4 regions of the Streptomyces sp. NPDC031670 genome follow, and region 1 is predicted to be linked to each of the others. Evidence: riboswitches for the same ligand, from Rfam matches in the RefSeq annotation. Region 1 holds a riboswitch; each other region holds the start of a gene.

The links. A riboswitch is a leader RNA that binds a small molecule or an ion and turns the genes downstream of it on or off. The one in region 1 is predicted to bind cyclic di-AMP.
Region 2: linked by a shared signal. The riboswitch ahead of ACZ5ID_RS00755 (M23 family metallopeptidase) and the one ahead of ACZ5ID_RS21475 (transglycosylase family protein) in region 1 are both predicted to bind cyclic di-AMP.
Region 3: linked by a shared signal. The riboswitch ahead of ACZ5ID_RS07050 (M23 family metallopeptidase) and the one ahead of ACZ5ID_RS21475 (transglycosylase family protein) in region 1 are both predicted to bind cyclic di-AMP.
Region 4: linked by a shared signal. The riboswitch ahead of ACZ5ID_RS19740 (M23 family metallopeptidase) and the one ahead of ACZ5ID_RS21475 (transglycosylase family protein) in region 1 are both predicted to bind cyclic di-AMP.

Annotation. Positions count from the first base shown of each region.
Region 1 is NZ_JBVILC010000011.1:89,640-94,077, forward strand. It holds gene eno (phosphopyruvate hydratase) at 1-369, opposite strand, end outside; gene ACZ5ID_RS21475 (transglycosylase family protein) at 830-1,510, opposite strand; cyclic di-AMP (ydaO/yuaA leader) riboswitch at 1,513-1,649, opposite strand; gene ACZ5ID_RS21480 (transglycosylase family protein) at 1,969-2,964, opposite strand; gene ACZ5ID_RS21485 (cytochrome P450 family protein) at 3,097-4,332, opposite strand; gene ACZ5ID_RS21490 (nucleoside triphosphate pyrophosphohydrolase) at 4,413-4,438, opposite strand, start outside.
Region 2 is NZ_JBVILC010000001.1:171,620-176,057, reverse strand. It holds gene ACZ5ID_RS00770 (bifunctional acetate--CoA ligase family protein/GNAT family N-acetyltransferase) at 1-601, opposite strand, end outside; gene ACZ5ID_RS00765 (HPr family phosphocarrier protein) at 777-1,058, shown strand; gene ACZ5ID_RS00760 (GntR family transcriptional regulator) at 1,313-1,990, opposite strand; gene ACZ5ID_RS00755 (M23 family metallopeptidase) at 2,196-2,966, opposite strand; cyclic di-AMP (ydaO/yuaA leader) riboswitch at 2,979-3,140, opposite strand; gene ACZ5ID_RS00750 (M16 family metallopeptidase) at 3,355-4,438, opposite strand, start outside.
Region 3 is NZ_JBVILC010000002.1:648,997-653,434, forward strand. It holds gene ACZ5ID_RS07030 (PhlD) at 1-327, shown strand, start outside; tRNA gene ACZ5ID_RS07035 (tRNA-Met) at 393-466, shown strand; gene ACZ5ID_RS07040 (hypothetical protein) at 586-879, shown strand; gene ACZ5ID_RS07045 (PP2C family protein-serine/threonine phosphatase) at 942-2,144, shown strand; cyclic di-AMP (ydaO/yuaA leader) riboswitch at 2,300-2,481, shown strand; gene ACZ5ID_RS07050 (M23 family metallopeptidase) at 2,491-3,582, shown strand; gene ACZ5ID_RS07055 (aldo/keto reductase) at 3,649-4,438, shown strand, end outside.
Region 4 is NZ_JBVILC010000009.1:313,895-318,332, forward strand. It holds gene ACZ5ID_RS19735 (SGNH/GDSL hydrolase family protein) at 1-526, opposite strand, end outside; gene ACZ5ID_RS19740 (M23 family metallopeptidase) at 666-1,589, opposite strand; cyclic di-AMP (ydaO/yuaA leader) riboswitch at 1,594-1,760, opposite strand; gene ACZ5ID_RS19745 (alpha-galactosidase) at 2,148-4,259, opposite strand.

The DNA of each region.
Region 1 (4,438 bases):
GGAGGCGGCGTGGGCGACGGCGAGCGAGACGCCGAGGATGGCGTTGGCGCCGAGCGAGCCCTTGTTGTCCGTGGCGTCCAGGTCGAACATCGCCTGGTCGATCAGGCGCTGCTCGGTGGCGTCGTAGCCGACGAGCTCCGGGCCGATCTGCTCGATCACCGCGAGGACGGCCTTCTCGACGCCCTTGCCGTGGTAGCGGTTCGGGTCACCGTCGCGGAGCTCGATGGCCTCGAAGGCGCCGGTGGACGCGCCGGACGGAACGGCGGCACGACCCGTGCTGCCGTCGTCGAGGCCGACCTCGACCTCGACCGTGGGGTTGCCTCGGGAGTCCAGGATTTCCCGGGCTACGACGACGTCGATGGACGGCACGAGCATCTCCTTCTGGGATGTGACGCGGAAACGCCGGGCCGCTTGGTCCGGCACCCCTGAGCCTAACCGGCTCCGGGGCATCCACCAGCCGACCGACCGGCCCGTGGGACGAAACGGGGGGCAAAATGTTCCCGAACGAAACAAAGCCCCGCCCCGTGTGTGGTGCGGGGCGGGGTCCTTGCCCGGGGGTTCGCCCCCCCGGGGCCCCGGTTCAGCTGTCAGCTGAGTGGGGGGCCTGCGGGGCTCTGCGGGGTGCGGTGCGGGGCCCTGCGGGGTGCGGTGCGGATCCGTCTGCGGCCCGGTGGGGGCTGGTCGCGCAGTTCCCCGCGCCCCTTTGGGGGGCCGGGGGTGCGCCTTTGTCTGCCGACCGGCCTTGGCTTGGCGCGCAGTTCCCCGCGCCCCTGGGTACTCGGGGGCGCGGGGAACCGCTCGCTCAGCCACCTACGGGCCGCGGGTCGGGCTAGCTCAGGTGCAGCTGCTGGTTCACGTAGATCAGGTTCGCGTCCTTGACGACGTCCTTGTTCAGCTCGAACAGCTTCTCCCAGCCGCCCTTGACGCCGTGCGCCGAGGCGATGGAGCCCAGGGTGTCCCCAGCCTTCACCTTGTACTCGCCGTCGCCGGTCCTGACCGGCGCCGGACGGGACTCGCCGCGCGAGGCGGGGGCCGACTCGCGCTTCGGGGCGGGCGCCGCCTTGGGCGCGGCCTTCTTCGGCGCGGCCTTCGGCGTGGCCGAGGAGCCGGACGTGTCGACGTCGGCGGCCGACCCACCGGCGGTCAGGTTGCCCGCACCGGCGCAGGACCAGGCACCCGGCCCCTGCATGGCGAGCAGCTTCTCGGCCGTGGCGATCTGCTGGCCCTTGCTGGCCAGGTCGGCGCGGGAGGCGTACTGCGTGCCGCCCGCCGCGACCCAGGAGGACTGCGAGAACTGCAGACCGCCGTAGTAGCCGTTGCCGGTGTTGATGGACCAGTTGCCGCCGGACTCGCACTGGGCGACGGCGTCCCAGGTGGAGACGGAGGCGGCGGAGGCGGAGCCGGCGGCCATCAGCGGGGCGGCGACGGCGGCGCCGGTGACACCGGCCAGCGTGACGACTCGGACGGCCTTGGACGGGCGGCGGTGCTTGCCCTTGCCGGAAAGCAGCATGGAGTTCTCCTCACCGACGCCTGCGAGGTGAGCTGTCGGGTTCGGGCGAGTGAGTGGCCCGGCCGCGCCCAGTGGCGCGTCTTCACCCCAAGCCGTTCCCCGCCGCTTCGTACGTCTCGCCGTATGGCGTACGTCCCTCAACGGCCGGGCCCGGCGCTTACCTTGGGTCCCCCGCTCCTGCCTACGGCGCATCGAGCGTCGACTGTTCCCCGCGACCGGCGGCAGGATTCGGCGTTTCCGGTCGAAGGGGCCCGTGGTGACGAGCGCTTCGACCGTAAACACACCAACCCCTGATGTTCAAAGGGGCACATCAGGGAGAAATCGCCCCTCCCGGCTCTTCCGTAACCGCCGTTTCCGCAGGTCGGGGGCGTAACGCCCGTACCGGACGGACGGGACAGGGCAGTTGACGGAAAGAGACCCTTGTCTCACTTGCACAGAAGTGGACATAGGCCCCTGAACTACCCCTTGGCCGGGGCCGGGTTGTCCGTCTTCGCCGGGTTCAGATCAAGGTTCTGGCCAGGCAGGATGAGGTTCGGGTCGGCGCCGATCGTCTTCTCGTTCGCCTTGTAGAGCGCGGACCAGCCGCCCTCGACCTTGTGCGAGCGCGAGATGTCCCACAGGTTGTCGCCGGGGCGGACGGTGTAGTCGCCCTCGGCGGCCAGCACATCGCCCGACTCGCGTGACGCGGCGTCACCTCGCGAGGCGTGACGCCCCGCTTCATGCGTGTTGTCCGTATTGCCCGGCTCGGTGGTCGCGGGGGTGCCGGTCTCGGCCGGGTCCGGGGTGCCGCGGTGCTTGCCGCCAGAGGCGGAACCGGTGCCCGCGCCGGCGGTCCCGGCCGGGACGCCCGCGTCGGCGGAGCCGGGCCGGCCGCTCGCGCCCGTGGACGGCGCCGAGGACGCCGAGGGCGTCGTGGACCGCTTGGGAGCGGTGGAGGTCGACGGGGACGGCGTGGTGGACGCCGGCGGCTTCTTGGCGGGCGCCGACGGCGTGGCCGTGGTGTCCGGGGTCGCGGCCCCCTCCTCGGAGGGGACGTACGGCGAGGGCGAGGCGCCCGGGTCGACGGCCGGCGCGCCGCCGCCCGCGGTGAGCCCGGAGACCCCCGAGCAGCTGGTGAAGGCCTTCGGGCCCTTCGCCGCGAGCACCTTCTCGGCGACCGCTATCTGCTGCGCCCGGCTGGCCAGGTCGGCCCGCTCGGCGTACGCCGTGCCGCCGTAGTTCTGCCAGGTCTCCTGGGAGAACTGGAGCCCGCCGTACAGTCCGTTGCCGAAGTCGGCGCTCCACGCGCCGCCGCTCTCGCACTCCGCCACGCTGTCCCAGGTGGACGCGGTCGCGGCGCTCGCGCCGCTCGCCGCGAAGAGCGGAAGGGCGAGGGCCGAGCCGGTCACCCCCGCCGCGACGACGAGTGCGGGAGCCTGGCGGGGGCGGCGGTGCCGTCCGTTCCCGGAGCGCATGCTGTGGCCTTCCGTGTGACTACGTCTGTGACTGCCGGGCCGGGCGTTGCGCCTGGTTTGGCGAGTCGAGGGGTGAACGTAGCCGTACTCGAACGCTTGTCACAAGTCGATGCACCCGCGATAACGCCAAAGTCACAGTTTTGACGAACCGTCAGTTCTGGTGGGTGTGAACGCGACCGGAAGGGTGCGCAGTCCGCGCATGATCAGCCCGCCCCGCCAGCGCAAATCGGCAGGATCCGCCGCCAGCCGCAGGTCAGGAAGGCGCCGCAGCAAGGTGGCCAGCGCGGTCCTCGCCTCCAGTCTGGCCAGGGGCGCGCCCAGGCAGTAGTGGATGCCGTGGCCGTAGCCGAGGTGCTGGTTGTCGCGCCGGCCCAGGTCGAGCGTGTCCGGGTCGGGGAAGCGGTCGGGATCGCGGTCGGCGGCGGCGAGGACGACCAGCACCGGGTCGCCCGCGGCGATGTCCTGGCCCCCGATCGTCAGCGGCCGGGTGGCGAAGCGCCAGGTGGCCATCTCCACGGGCCCGTCGTAGCGCAGCAGTTCCTCGATGCCGGTGTCCAGCAGCTCCGACTCCCCGGCCGCGAGCGAGCTCTGCAGCCGTTCGCGCTGCCCGGGATCGCGCAGCAGGGCGTACATCCCGTTGCCGATGAGGTTGACGGTCGTCTCGAACCCGGCGAACAGCAGGATGAAGGCCATCGCCGCGGCCTCGTTCTCGGTGAGGTGCTCGCCGTGGTCGCTGGCGCGGATGAGGCCGGAGATGAGGTCCTCGCCCGGGTCCTCCCTCTTGCGGTGGATGAGTTCGAGGAGGTAGCCGCGCATCTTCTTCACCGAGCGGGCCACGCCCCCGCGCGGGCCCTTGCCGTGCCGGATCATCATCCCGGCCCAGTCCCGGAAGTCGTCCTGGTCCTCGCGCGGTACGCCCAGCAGGTCGCAGATGGCGTAGATGGGCAGCGGGAAGGCGAACTCGTGGATGAGGTCGGCCTCGCCGCCGGCCGCGAACCGGTCGATGAGGGTGTCCGTCAACTCCTGCACGCGGGGCGCGAATTCGGCGACCGTACGGGGAGTGAACGCCTTCGAGACCAGCCGCCGCAGCCGGGTGTGGTCCGGCGGGTCGATGTTGAGCAGATGCGTCATCAGCTCGGCCTTGCGCTCGCCCGGGATGCCCGTTCTGCCCCGGGCGTGCGCGGGCTCGTCGTGGTGCGCCGGGTTCTTGGAGAGCCGCTGGTCGGCGAGGGCCTGCCGGGCGTCCGCGTACCGCGTCACCAGCCATGCCTCGACCCCGCTGGGCAGCGTGGTGCGGTGCACGGGCGCGTGCTCCCGCAGCCAGCCGTAGGCGGGGTAGGGGTCGGTGGCGAACTCCCAGGTGAACATCTCGGGGGCGGGGGGTGCCCCCGGCGGGGGCGGGGCCTGGCCCGCGTCCCGGCCCGGTGGGGTCGAAGGGTGTGTCACCGTCAGTCCGTCTCGGCCGTGCGGATCG
Region 2 (4,438 bases), on a different contig from region 1:
CACGCGCGCGCTGGACGGCCAGTGACTCGGCGGTGGGCTCCAGATCCAGCGTGAGATGGACCGAGCCGTCCTCGAAGGAGCGCTTCTGCTGGTAGCCCGCGTCCGTGAACACCTTGATCATCTTGTTGTTGGCGGGCAGCACCTCCGCCGCGAACCGTCTGATCCCCCGCTCGCGCGCGACCTCCGCGATGTGTTCGAGCAGCGCGGAGGCGACGCCGCGCCCCTGGTGGGCGTCCTGGACCAGGAACGCCACCTCGGCCTCGTCGGCCGGGGCCGAGGCGGGCCGCCCCTGGGCGTTGATCCGGTCGTAGCGGACGGTCGCGATGAACTCGCCGCCCACCGTCGCCGCGAGTCCCACCCGGTCCACGTAGTCGTGATGGGTGAAGCGGTGCACGTCCTTGGCGGAGAGCCGGGGGTAGGGCGCGAAGAAGCGGTAGTACTTGGACTCGTCCGAGACCTGCTCGTAGAACGAGACGAGCCGCTTCGCGTCGCCCGTGGTGATGGGCCTGATCCGCGCGGTCCCCCCGTCGCGCAGCACGACGTCGGCCTCCCAGTGGGCCGGGTACGCGGGGTCCTGCGTCTTCTCCTGCGGAGCCTGCATACCGGCAGCCTACGGGTCGCGGGGCCGGTTGGGTCGGGTCAAGGTAGGGGGCAGGGTGGAGAGGGTGGCCAGGGCCGAGGGGCCGCCGGATCCGGGCACCGACGTCGGCACGAGCACCGCACAGGACATGAGAGACTGGTCTAGACAACCGTGAGAGATCTCGAAGGGCATCACCATGGCTGAGCGCCGCGTCAATGTCGGCTGGGCCGAGGGCCTGCACGCCCGCCCCGCTTCCCTCTTCGTCCGCGCCGCCACGGCCTCCGGCGTCCCGGTGACGATCGCCAAGGCCGACGGCAACCCGGTCAACGCCGCCTCCATGCTCGCGGTGCTCGGCCTGGGCGCGCAGGGCGGCGAGGAGATCGTGCTGGCCTCCGAGGCGGAGGGCGCCGAGGCGGCTCTGGACCGGCTGGCCAAGCTGGTCGAGGAAGGTCTCGAGGAGCTCCCCGAGACCGTCTGACGGCTGACCGCACCCGGCCGGCCGGACCACCGGCCCCGGAGCGCCGCGTCACCGCACTGCGTGCCACCGCACTTCGCGATCGGAGCCGCGGACCCTGAATTCCGGGTCCGCGGCTCCTTTCCTTTCCCCCCGCGTAGGCTCCGGCTTATTCGCCCAGTGACACGGACCCGCCGCCCCCGCCCCCACTTTCCGGGCTGATTTCGGGCAGCACGGAAGAACCCCGCCGAATCACTTCTTTGTATACGGCGACCTTGTTAAGCACGGACGCTCGCGGTGTTTACTGCATGTTGCGGGATCCTCACGTCCGCCGGACGCCGCAGCCGATGGGCGGAAAACGCGCGCTCGGCGTGGCGGGCGGCCAGCGACCTGGCCCGTTCGGCGTCGCCGCGCGCCAGCGCGTCCACGATCGCCGCGTGCTCCGCCCAGCACTCGGCGGGCAGCGCCGGCCGCTCCACCACGTACATCCAGGCGATCTTGTGTCGCAGCTGGGTGAGCAGCGCGATGAGGCCGGGGCTGCCGGAGGCCTGGGCGAGCGTCTCGTGGAACCAGCCGTCCAGCGAGCGCAGATCCTCGCCCTGGGCCCGCCGGACACGGTCCTGGCCGAGCCTGACCAGCCCGCGCAGCACCTTCAGATGGGCCTCGGTGCGCCGGGCGGCGGCGCGCGAGGCGGCCAGCGGCTCCAGCATGGCGCGCAGTTCGAGCAGGTCGGCCGCCTCCTGCTCGGTCGGCTCGGCGACGCAGGCACCGGCGTGCCGGCGCGTGGTGACGAACCCCTCGGACTCCAGCGTGCGCAGCGCCTCGCGGACCGGGACGCGGGAGACCCCGTACCGCCGTGCGAGCACTTCCTCGGTGAGCCGGCTGCCGCGCGCGAAGAGCCCCGCGACGATGTCGTCGCGGATTGCCGTGCATACCGATTGCGCGGGAATGCGCATGACCGAACCTCCGCCTTAATCCCCGCGAAACGCGGTCGATCGACGCCTGTTCGGCGACTCTATTCCAGCGCCTGTTAATTCCCGGTGACGTGCCGTATGCAATGCATATCTTTTGGCCACCGGCGGGGTACGTGCGCCGGACGGCACGCCGAAGCCCCCGGCGCGACGCGGCGGGGGCTTGCGGTTCGGTGCGGGGACGGCCGGGTCAGACGTTGACGCCGTGCGAGCGCAGGTACGCCATCGGGTCGATGTCCGAGCCGTACGTCGGGGCCGTGCGGGCCTCGAAGTGGAGGTGCGGGCCGGTGGTGTTGCCGGTGTTGCCGGAGAGGGCGATCTGCTGGCCCGGCTCGACGCGCTGGCCGACGTACACCCCGATGGACGAGAGGTGGCCGTACTGCGTGTACGTGCCGTCGTTCATCCGGATCACGATGTTGTTGCCGTAGGCGCCGCCCCAGCCCGCCTCGACGACGGTGCCCAGGCCGACCGCGTGCACCGGGGTGCCCTCGCCCGCGTGGAAGTCGATGCCGGTGTGGCTGCCGGAGGACCAGATCGAGCCGCCGGTCTTGTAGCCGGTGGAGACGTAACCGCCCTCGATCGGGGCGACGAAGGAGTTGAGGCGCTTACGCTCGGCCTCGCGGGCGGCGCGCTCCTTGGCGGCGCGCTCCTCCTTGGCCCTCGCCTCGGCCTTGCGCTTCGCCTCGGCGGCGGCGCGGGCCTTGTCGGCGGCGTGCTTCTGGGCGGCGGCCTGGGCGTCGATCCGGTCGGCGAGGGAGTCACCGATCACGATGGCCTGGGTGATGCCGGTGTCCTCGACCGAGGCGGCGGCGGGCGCCGAGCTGTCGGCGGCCATGGCCGGCGAGGCGAGGGTGCCCACGACTCCGGCGGTGGCGAGGGTGGCGATGCCCGCTATGTTCGCGCTCTTGCGCGACACGGCGCTGGGCCGACGGTGCTTCCCGGTGGCACGGGTGAACGCCATGGAGAGGCGGTTCCTTTCCTTCCATCTCGCCTACCGGGTTAGCTGACGGGTTCGGAGCTGGAAGGTCTCCTACGGGCCCCTCCGCGGGACGGAGGCGTCCGATTCACCCCAGGGACTGAGTGGGTCCCCGGCTCCCCTGGCTCGCGCCAGTTGGGGACTCGGCGATGACTGTCCGGTGCCGCGGCTGCGACGGGTGGTGACGGACAGCCGGACTGACGCTAGACGGCTGATCTTTCAATCACCAAACAGACACGACTTTTTGTTGCGCACGCCACATGACAGACAGGCAACCTCCCCAACAAAACGGGCATAAAGGGGGACCCCGGTGGCCACTCGGCCACCGGGGTCCTCACCCGAATCGTCCGCCCGTCCTCGGCGGACGGCTCAATCAGCCCGCCACGACGGTGACTTCACCGATTCCGAGGGCCTTGACGGGCTCCTCGATCTGCGCCGCGTCTCCGACGAGGACCGTCACCAGACGGTCCACCGGGAAGGCGCTGACGACCGCGGCCGTGGCCTCCACGGTGCCGGTGTCGGCCAGGCGCGCGTACAACTGCGCCTGGAAGTCGTCCGGGAGGTGCTGCTCGACCTGGTCGGCCAGCGTCCCGGCGACGGCGGCGGCCGTCTCGTACTTCAGCGGGGCCACACCCACCAGGTTCTGCACGGCGGTCTCGCGCTCGGCGTCCGTCAGCCCCTCGGCGGCGAGCTTGCGCAGCACCGTCCACAGGTCGTCCAGGGCCGGGCCGGTGTTGGGCGTGTCCACCGAGCCGCTGATGGCGAGCATGGCGGCGCCGGTGCCCTCCGGACCGGAGCGCAGCACCTGGCCGTACGAGCGCACTCCGTAGGTGTAGCCCTTCTCCTCGCGCAGGACGCGGTCCAGGCGGGAGGTGAGCGTGCCGCCCAGGCAGTACGTCCCGAGGACCTGGGCGGGCCAGACGCGGTCGTGGCGGTCCGGACCGATCCGGCCGATCAGGAGCTGCGTCTGGACGGCGCCCGGCCGGTCCACGATGACCACGCGGCCGGTGTCGTCGGCGGTGACCGGCGGCATCGGACGCTCCTCGGCCGGGGTGCCGGTCCAGGCGCCCAGGGTGTCCGCCAGGATGGCGTCCAGGTCGGTGGCGCCCAGATCGCCCACGACCACCGCGGTGGCCGCGGCGGGGCGTACGTACGCCTCGTAGAAGGCCCGTACCGCCGCGGCGTCGATCCGCGCGACGGTCTCCTCGGTGCCCTGGCGCGGGCGGGACATGCGCGCACTGGCCGGGAAGAGCTCCCGGGAGAGCTGCTGGGCGGCGCGGCGCGCCGGGTTGGCCAGCTCGTGCGGGATCTCGTCGAGGCGGTTGCGCACCAGGCGGTCGACCTCGGCGTCGGCGAACGCGGGGGCCCGCAGCGCCTCCGCGAGCAGCCCGAGCGCCTTGGGGAGCCGGGAGACCGGCACCTCCAGGGAGACCCGGACGCCCGGGTGGTCCGCGTGC
Region 3 (4,438 bases), on a different contig from region 1:
GCCGCGCTCAACGACAGCCTCCCGGCGGTACGCGCCTGGCTCGGTGGCAGCGGCAGGGCCCTGGAGTTCGCGGTCGTCCACCCCGGCGGCCCCCGGGTCCTCCAGGACGCCGCCGCCGGGTTCGGCCTGGACGGCGACCGCGACCACGGCGCCCTGCGGCACGCCTGGGCGAGCCTGGCCGCCAACGGGAACCTGGGCGGCTCGGCCGTCCTCGACGTGCTGGCCCGCACCTTCGCGCAGGCCCCCGGCGACCGGCAGTCCGGCCTGATCATCGGCTTCGGCCCGGGCTTCGTGCTGGCCGCCTCCCGGGGCCACTGGTCGGCCTGAGCGCGGCGCCGTCCGTAAAGCGGTACGGAGCACCGTCCGGCATGCCGTACAGTTGTGTTTACCGACGCGGGGTGGAGCAGCTCGGTAGCTCGCTGGGCTCATAACCCAGAGGTCGCAGGTTCAAATCCTGTCCCCGCTACTGAAGTCCCAAGGCCCGGCACATGCGAATGTGCCGGGCCTTCGGCATGTCCCGGGCCTGTCCCGGGCCTGTCCCGTTGTCCCGCCGACTTGGGTACGTACAGTAGTCTCGCGATTGCTATGCGCGAGCGCGTGGATGGACTGCTGCGAGCGGCGACGCGGCGCGGGACGCCCGCCGTGCCGCTGTTCCTCGCCCTGTGCGCGCTGCTGATGTGCCTCTCCCTGCCGCTGTCACGGCCCCTGTCTCCTGTCGCGCCCTGGATCTCCGCGCCCTCGCACGCCAGGGGCGCCGCCGCCGCCGTGCCCGGCGGTCCGGCGGTCCGGCGCCACGCCCGGGGGGCCTGCGTCCACGGCCGGCCCGGGCCCCGCCGCTGCCGGGCGCGGCTGATCGGCACGGGCGCCGACCGGCACTGAGGGGCGCGCGGCGCACCCGGTTGGCCGAGGAGCGTTCGCGGCGGGCCGCCGGGCCCGGCACCCTGAGTGGGGCGCGCGGGAACGCCGGCGGCCTGCGGACGGGCGGGAGACCACGGGTGCGGCAGCGATCGGACGGCGGCGGCCGGGAGGGCTCCCGGCGCCCGGCCCTGGTGCGTGCCCTGCCCGCGCTGCTGCTCGTTGCCGGGGTCGTCCTCGACGTGGCGACCCCGCCCGATCTGACCGCGGCGGCCCTGTTCGCCGCGGCCCCGCTGATCGCGGCCCCCTTCTTCGGCCCCCTCGGCACCGCCGTCGCGAGCACCTCCGCGGTCGGGGCGGTGCTGCTCACCGAGTACCTCCACGACATCCCCAGCACCGGGGAGGCGGTCAGCGAACTGTTCACCGTCACCACCGTCGGCGCCCTGGCCCTGCTCACCAACCGCATGCTGCGCCGCAGCGGCGAACGCCTGGCCTCGGCGCGGGTCATCGCGGAGACCGCCCAGCGCGCCGTCCTGCCCAGGCCCGCCGCGCGGATCGGCGGCCTCCAGGTGGCCGCGCGGTACGAGGCGGCCCAGGCCGGGGCGTTCATCGGCGGGGACCTCTTCGCCGTCCAGGACACGCCGTACGGGGTGCGCCTGGTCGTCGGGGACGTCCGGGGCAAGGGGCTGGAGGCGGTCGAGGCGGTGGCCGTGGTGATCGGGGCGTTCCGGGAGGCGGCCGAGCAGGAGACGACGCTGGAGGCGGTGGCCGGGCGGCTGGAGCGCGCGCTGACCCGCGAGGGCACCCGGCGCGACGGTCTGGACGCCTTCGAGGGGTTCACCACGGCCGTGCTCGCCGAGATCCCGCACGGCGCCACGACCGTACGGCTGGTGAACCGGGGCCACCCCGAACCGCTGCTCCTCCACGCCGACGGGGCGCTCGACGCGCTCACCCCGTCCGACCCCGCGCTGCCGCTGGGGATGGCGGAGCTCGGGGTGTGGCCGGACCGGGCGGACACCTACCCCTTCCCGCTCGGGGCGACGCTGCTCCTCTACACGGACGGCCTCTCCGAGGCGCGTTCGGTGGAGCCGCCCGGGGTCTTCTACGACCCGCACGAGCGGCTGCGCGGCCGGATCTTCCCGGGGCCGGAACAGGTCCTGGACGCGCTCGTCGACGATGTGCGCAGACATACGGGCGGGGGCGCGAACGACGACATGGCGCTGCTGGCGGTCGGGCGGCCCGCGGCGGGGCAGCCGGAGCGGCGGCGGACGATGCCGGTGGTGCCGTGACCGTCCGTGGCCGAACGGCGTCCTTACGCACCGGAATTGACGCACCATCAGCGGCTGTCCCGGGCGATTGCCCGGAACGGCTTGGAATCCGGTCCGCCTGTCTATTAACGTTCGATAACGCAGCGCGGTCGTCCCAGCCGTCGTAGAGGCGGCACCGTGCGCACGCGCCGAATTCCGCAAGGGAACCGGGGAACCACCACCTGGGGTGAATCGAGCACCTTCGTACCGTCGAAAAGGTGCCCGTAGGAGACCTTCCTGCTCCGAATCCTCCCCCAAGCTCTCAAGGAGCAGGGGGGACCCCCCACCGCTGACCCGGTAGGCGAGAAGGAAGGAAAGGAGCGCCCCCGTGGCGTCCAACGAGCCTGCCCTCGGCACCCCGCCGCTTCCCCCCGTCACCCCGTACGGGACCGCGCCCAGCGACACCGGCGTGTGGGAGGAGTGGAACCCCACGGAGGAGTCCGTGGCCTCGGTGCGCGGCCGGCACCGCGTCATCAAGCAGCGCGGCGGCCTCGCCCGCAGCTCCACCGTCCTCGGCGTCGGCGTCATCGCGGCCGTCGGCGCGGGCGGCATGGCCAGTGCGCAGACCAAGCCGCCGGTCTCCATATCCCTGCCCGACTCCGTCGCGGACAATCTCCCCGATGTGAAGTCCCTGCCGGGCGTCGGCGCACTGATCGCCGACATCGCGGGCGACGACACGGGCGACGACACCGGCGACGCCTCTCCGGCCGCCCGGGCCGACAGATCCGTCGCCGACGCGCCCCTCACCATGGCGGGCGTCTCCCGGGCCGCCGCCGAACAGGGCGCCACGGGCGCCGGTGAGGCCCTGCGCGCCCGCATCCTCCAGCAGGCCGAGCAGCAGCAGAACAACGCCGAGGCCGAGGCGAGGGCAGCCGCCGAGAAGACCGCGGCGCAGCAGGCGGCGGCCGAGGCGAAGTCCGCGCAGAGCGCCGCCCGGCAGAAGGCCGAGGCGGCGAAGAAGGCCGCCGAGGAGGCCGCCGCGAAGAAGGCCGAGGAGGAGCGGCTGGCCGAGCTCGCCAAGAGCTACTCGCTCCCGGTCGCCTCGTACACGATCACCTCCACCTTCGGCGAGGCCGGCTCGATGTGGTCCTCCGGCCACCACACCGGCCTCGACTTCGCCGCCCCCACCGGCACCCCCCTCAAGGCGGTCCACGGCGGCACGGTCAAGTCCGCGGGCTGGTCCGGCTCGTACGGCTACCGCACGGTCGTCGAGCTGGAGGACGGCTCGGAGCTCTGGTACTGCCACCAGTCCTCCATCGCGGTCAGCGCCGGGCAGAAGGTGACGACGGGCGAGACGATCGGCCGCGTCGGCGCCACCGGCAATGTGACGGGCCCGCATCTGCACCTGGAGGTGCACACCCCGGACGGCACCGGCGTCGACCCGATGACGTGGCTGCGGTCCAAGGGCCTCACCCCCTGACCCGCGCGCGGCCCGGGGGTTGCGGGGGTGCGGAATAGCCGTGCCCCGCCGCTCCGTTCACCCTCCATGACCTCTCTGCGCCCGCTCGGCTCCTCCGACCTGTCCGTCTTCCCGCTCGCCCTGGGCGGCAACGTCTTCGGCTGGACCGCCGACGAGGCCGCCTCGTTCGCGGTGCTCGACGCGTACACCGAGGCGGGCGGCAACTTCGTGGACACCGCCGACGTGTACTCCGCGTGGGCGCCGGGCAACGAGGGCGGCGAGTCCGAGCGGATCATCGGCCGGTGGCTGGCGGCGCGCGGCAACCGCGAGGACGTCGTGCTCGCCACCAAGGGCGGCGGGCACCCCGCGTTCAAGGGCCTCGCGGCCCCCACCGTCAAGGCCGCCGCCGAGGAGTCGCTGCGCCGCCTCGGCACCGACTACATCGACCTGTACTACACGCACTTCGACGACGAGTCCGTCCCCGTCGAGGAGATCGTCACCGCCCTCGACCAGCTGGTGAAGGACGGCAAGGTGCGTGCGGTCGCCGCCTCCAACATTTCCCCCGAGCGGCTCCAGGACTCCCTGGACTTCTCCGACCGCGAGGGCCTGACCAAGTACGTCGCCCTCCAGCCGCACTACAACCTGGTCTCGCGCGGCACCTACGAGGGCACGCTCCAGGACACCGCCGGCCGCTCGGGCCTGGCCGCCGTCCCGTACTTCTCGCTCGCCGCCGGCTTCCTCACCGGCAAGTACCGCCCCGGCCAGGTCGTGGACAGCCCGCGGGCCGGGGGCGCCGCCAAGCACCTGGACACCGAGCGGGGCGTGAAGGTGCTGGCCGCGCTCGACCGGGTCGCGCGGGCGCACGACGCCGAGCCCG
Region 4 (4,438 bases), on a different contig from region 1:
GCCTGTCCTGGACGGACTTCAGCGACCACAGGTCGAGCACCGGGCACCCGTAGCGGTCGGCGATGGAGCGCACATGCGCGGTGTACGTCGCCACCTTGCCGCGCAGGTGCTTGAAGACCGGCACCCCGCGCGTGTCGAACCCGGTGGTCACCATCACCGTGGGAATCGTGCTCTTCAGGTCCGCGACCGCGCGCTCGAAGCGCTCGGCCACGTCGTCCGGGTCACTGCCCGGCCGGATGATGTCGTTGCCCCCCGCGCAGAAGGTCACCAGGTCGGGTTTGAGCTCCTTGGCCCGTGGTACCTGCTCCTCGACGATCTGGTCGAGGAGCCTGCCGCGGACCGCGAGATTGGCATAGCGAAAGGCCCCCTCCGGTCGCTGATCTGCCAGTAGCACGGCGAACCTGTCCGCCCAGCCGACGAACGCCCCGTCCGGGCCGGGGTCGCCGACACCTTCCGTGAAGCTGTCGCCGATCGCCGTGTACGACCCGAACGTACCGCTGTTGAATGATCTCGAATCGTCTGCCACGAGACCATATCTTTCCCTTAACGGTGTGACCTACGCGACCGTAAGGAGGGGTTGACGGTGGGTGATATAGACCACCCGGTCAGTTTCCCCCAGCGGGAATACGCCGAATACCCCCGGCTCACCGGACAGTCCGGGTCGGTCAGAGGGTGGCGCCCTGCTGCCTGAGGTAGGCGATCGGGTCGACGTCCGAGCCGTAGTCGGGCGTGGTGCGGATCTCGAAGTGCAGGTGCGGGCCGGTGACGTTGCCGGTGGCACCGGAGAGTCCGAGCTGCTGGCCCGCGGTCACGCTCTGCCCGGCCGAGACGGAGAGCTGCGAGAGGTGGGCGTACTGGGAGTACATGCCGTCCGCGTGCCGGATGACGACCTGGTTGCCGTAGGCGCCGCCCCACCCGGCCGAGACGACCGTACCCGCGCCGACCGCCTTGACCGTGGTGCCGGTCTCGGCCGCGAAGTCGACGCCCGTGTGGTAGCCGCTGGACCACATGGATCCGGCCATGCGGTACGGGGTGCCGATGCTCACGCTGTCGAGGGGCGCGCGGAAACCGGCGGAGGAACCCTGGTCCGCGGTGGTGGAGGCGTGGATGGCCGGGGCGGGCGAAGAGGGCGCCGGGGTGCGGGTCTGGGGGGCCGTCGTCTTCGTGCCGGACTCGTGCGTGCTCGCCGTGCCGGAGCCGTGCGGCGCGCCCGTCTTGGCCTTGGCACCGAGGACCAGCTTCATGCCCGGGCGGATCAGCGCCGGGTCGGAGCCGATGACCTCGCGGTTGTCCCGGTAGAGCCGCTGCCAGCCACCGAGCCGGTGGTCCTCGGCGATCCGCGAGAGGCAGTCGCCGCTCTTGACCTTGTACGTGGTCGGCGCGGCCTGGGGCGCGGCGGCGGCGAGGGTCCCGGCGCTGCGGGTGGCCTGCTGGGGAGCGGTGGCGGGCGCGGCGGTCTGCACCGCGGCGTGCGCTCCGGTGGCACCGAGCAGGGGGATGGCGAGTGCGGCGCCACCCGTACCGGCGGCGACCATGCCCCGGGATATCGGGCTGGACTTGGGACGGCGGTGCTTACCCTTCGCGGGCATGGCGAATTCCTCTCCGGCGCCTGCGAGGTGAGCTGTCGGGTTCGGGCTGGAGCTGCCCGGCCGGGGCACCGGTCATGGTGCTTCGGCTTCACCCCGAGCCGTGCCGGAATTCCGGACGGCGCTTACCTGGGTCCCCCGCTCCTGCCACGCGTGGATGGGTGCGGATTCCGAGCGGTGGCAGGATTCGGCGGTCCACCCGGATTGCGGTGACGGTAAGCGAGCCCGGCGGGCCACGACAAGTGCCGATTTCCTCTCGGCATTCCCGGCCGGGAATTCACACCGGAATTGCGGTCACCCTGCGTGGACCCGCATTCCCAACAGGCCCGGCCGGGCGGGGGAATTCATCGGCGCCCGCCACCACGGAACGTCACGGATATGACGCTGCTCACGGGCAACCTCCCCTTCTCGCCGAGGAGATGGACATGGTCCATCAAATCGCCCAATCCGGACGAACGTTCCACCCACTTCAACCCTCTCGCCCCCTATCGCACATGCTGTCCGTTTTCAGCACATACACGCGAATAGGGGTCTTTACCTTGCTCGCCGCGGGGGCCCTCCTCACCCGCGACCCGCGCCCACCCGCCGGAAGCGGAACAGCGCCGCGTCAAGATCCCCCCGGAGTCCGGTGTCCAGGCCCCGGTGCAGCAGGAGCGCCCCCCTGTGCACGGCACCGGTGTCCAGGCACCGGTAGGCCGCCGCCGGGTCCAGCGCGCGCAGCCGCACGGCCGGGGGCCGCTCCCCGTGGTGCTGGGCCTGGAGGTGGGCCAGGACGACGGTGTCGTCGCCGCGCACGTACTGGACGGCGCTCAGCCCGCCGTCCGGGGGCCGCAGCCGGTACTGCTCCCCCAGCTGCACCACCGGCCGGATCTCCTTGTAGAGATCCACCCACCCGCGCGCCTCGGCCAGTTCGTCCTCGCTCCACCGCGCGAGGTCCCCGCCGATGCCGAGCACCCCGGCCATGGCGCTCAGGAAGCGGAAGCGCAGGCTGCTGCGGCGGCCGTTGAGCAGGGTGTTGGGGCTGTCGGTGACCCAGGCGGCCATCACCCGGGCCGGGTGCAGCTGGCTGAAGCCGTGCTGGATGGCGAGCCGGTCCAGCGGGTCGGTGTTGTCGGAGGTCCACACCTGGTCGGTACGGGAGAGAATGCCGAGGTCGATCCGGCCGCCGCCGCCCGAGCAGGACTCGAAGTCGACCGCCGGGTGGGCCGTCCGCAGCCGGTCGAGGAGTCCGTACAGCGCGCGTACGTGATCGATCCAGAGCCGCTGCGGATATGCCTCGCCCGGCCAGCCCGCGTCGCTGAAGCAGCGGTTGAAGTCCCACTTCACATAGTCGACGGGCACCTCGGTGAGCAGCCCGTCCAGCCGCTCCCAGAGGTACTCCTGGACGTCCGGGCGGGCGAGGTTGAGGACGAGCTGATTGCGGAACTCGGTGCGCCGCCGGCCGCTGTGGTGCTGCACCCACTCCGGACGCGCCCGGTACAGCGCGCTGTCGGGGTTGACCATCTCCGGCTCGACCCAGATCCCGAACCGCATGCCCAGCGCGTGCACGTCGTCCGCGAGCGGCTTCAGCCCGCGGGGGAAGCGGCCGGGGTCGGGCGTCCAGTCGCCGAGCCCGGCCGCGTCGTGGGCGCGGCCGGTGAACCAGCCGTCGTCCACGACGAACAGCTCCACACCCAGGCCGGCCGCCCGGTGCGCCAGCGCCCGCTGCTGCTCCTCCCCGATGTCGAACCCGGTGGCCTCCCAGGAGTTGAAGAGCACCGGCCGTACCCGCTCGGCGTCCGGGATCACCCGCGCGAGCTGCCAGGCGTGCCACTCCCTGCTGGCCCCGCCGAAGCCGTCCGGGCTCCACAGGGCGGCGAAGACCGGGGTGGTGTACGAGTCGCCGGGCGCCAGGGACAGGAGCCCGGAGTCGTCGTGCCCGGCGCCGCCGCTGATCTGCACCCGGCCTTCCGGCAGGTGCTGGACGGCGATGCGCCAGGACCCGGACCAGCCGAGGGCGCATCCGTAGACCTCGCCGGTCTCCTCGGTGGCGCCGTCGGCGTCCAGGGCGACCCAGGGCAGGTGCTGGTGGCCGGTGTGGCCGCGGCGGCTGCCGAGGACCTTCTCACCCGGGGTGAGCGGGGCCCGGACGAGCCGGGACTCGGCCGCCCAGCGGCCGTGCAGCTGGCTGAGCCGCCAGCCGTCGCGCTGCGGCAGGGTCCACACGGCCGCGTCGGCGCGCAGCAGCTCCAGGTCCGGGTCGCCGGGCGCACCCTCGTGGGCGACGGTGACCCAGCGCTCGACCACGTCGGTGTCGTCGCGCATCCGGTAGTGCAGGGTGAGTCCGAGGCGGTGCGCGGCGTCCGCGAACCGCAGCCGCAGCTCGTCGCCGTGGGCCGTGGCGTGCGTGAAAGTCCACTCGGTTCCGCGCGCCTCGGGCGTACGCAGGGAGAGCGCGGGGCGCGCGAAACGGGGCCCGCCCTCCACCACGTACTCCTCCCGGCCATCCAGTGGTGATTCGAAGGGCCAGGGGGGCGGGAGGGGCAGGGCGGCGAGGGCCTCGGCGTCGGCGAGGGTCAGCCGGGGCCCCCAGTGCAGATGCAGAAGTTCGTCGTGTTCCGTGAGGTGCAGGGCATATCCACTGGTGCGGCCGGAAAGCAGCCACACCCGTCCGTCGTCCGCGGTCTCGATCATCCCGAACCCCCAGTTCCGCACAGGTACGCACAGGCATGAACAGCAACACCAGGATCGGGGCAGGACATCACGGAGGGCAACGGGTGCGAAGGGGTCGCATTCCGGTCAGCCGGTCGAGATGATTGCCCCGGGAACCCATGTCGTATCGTCGGAACGAGGCGGCGTGATCTTTCTTTCGA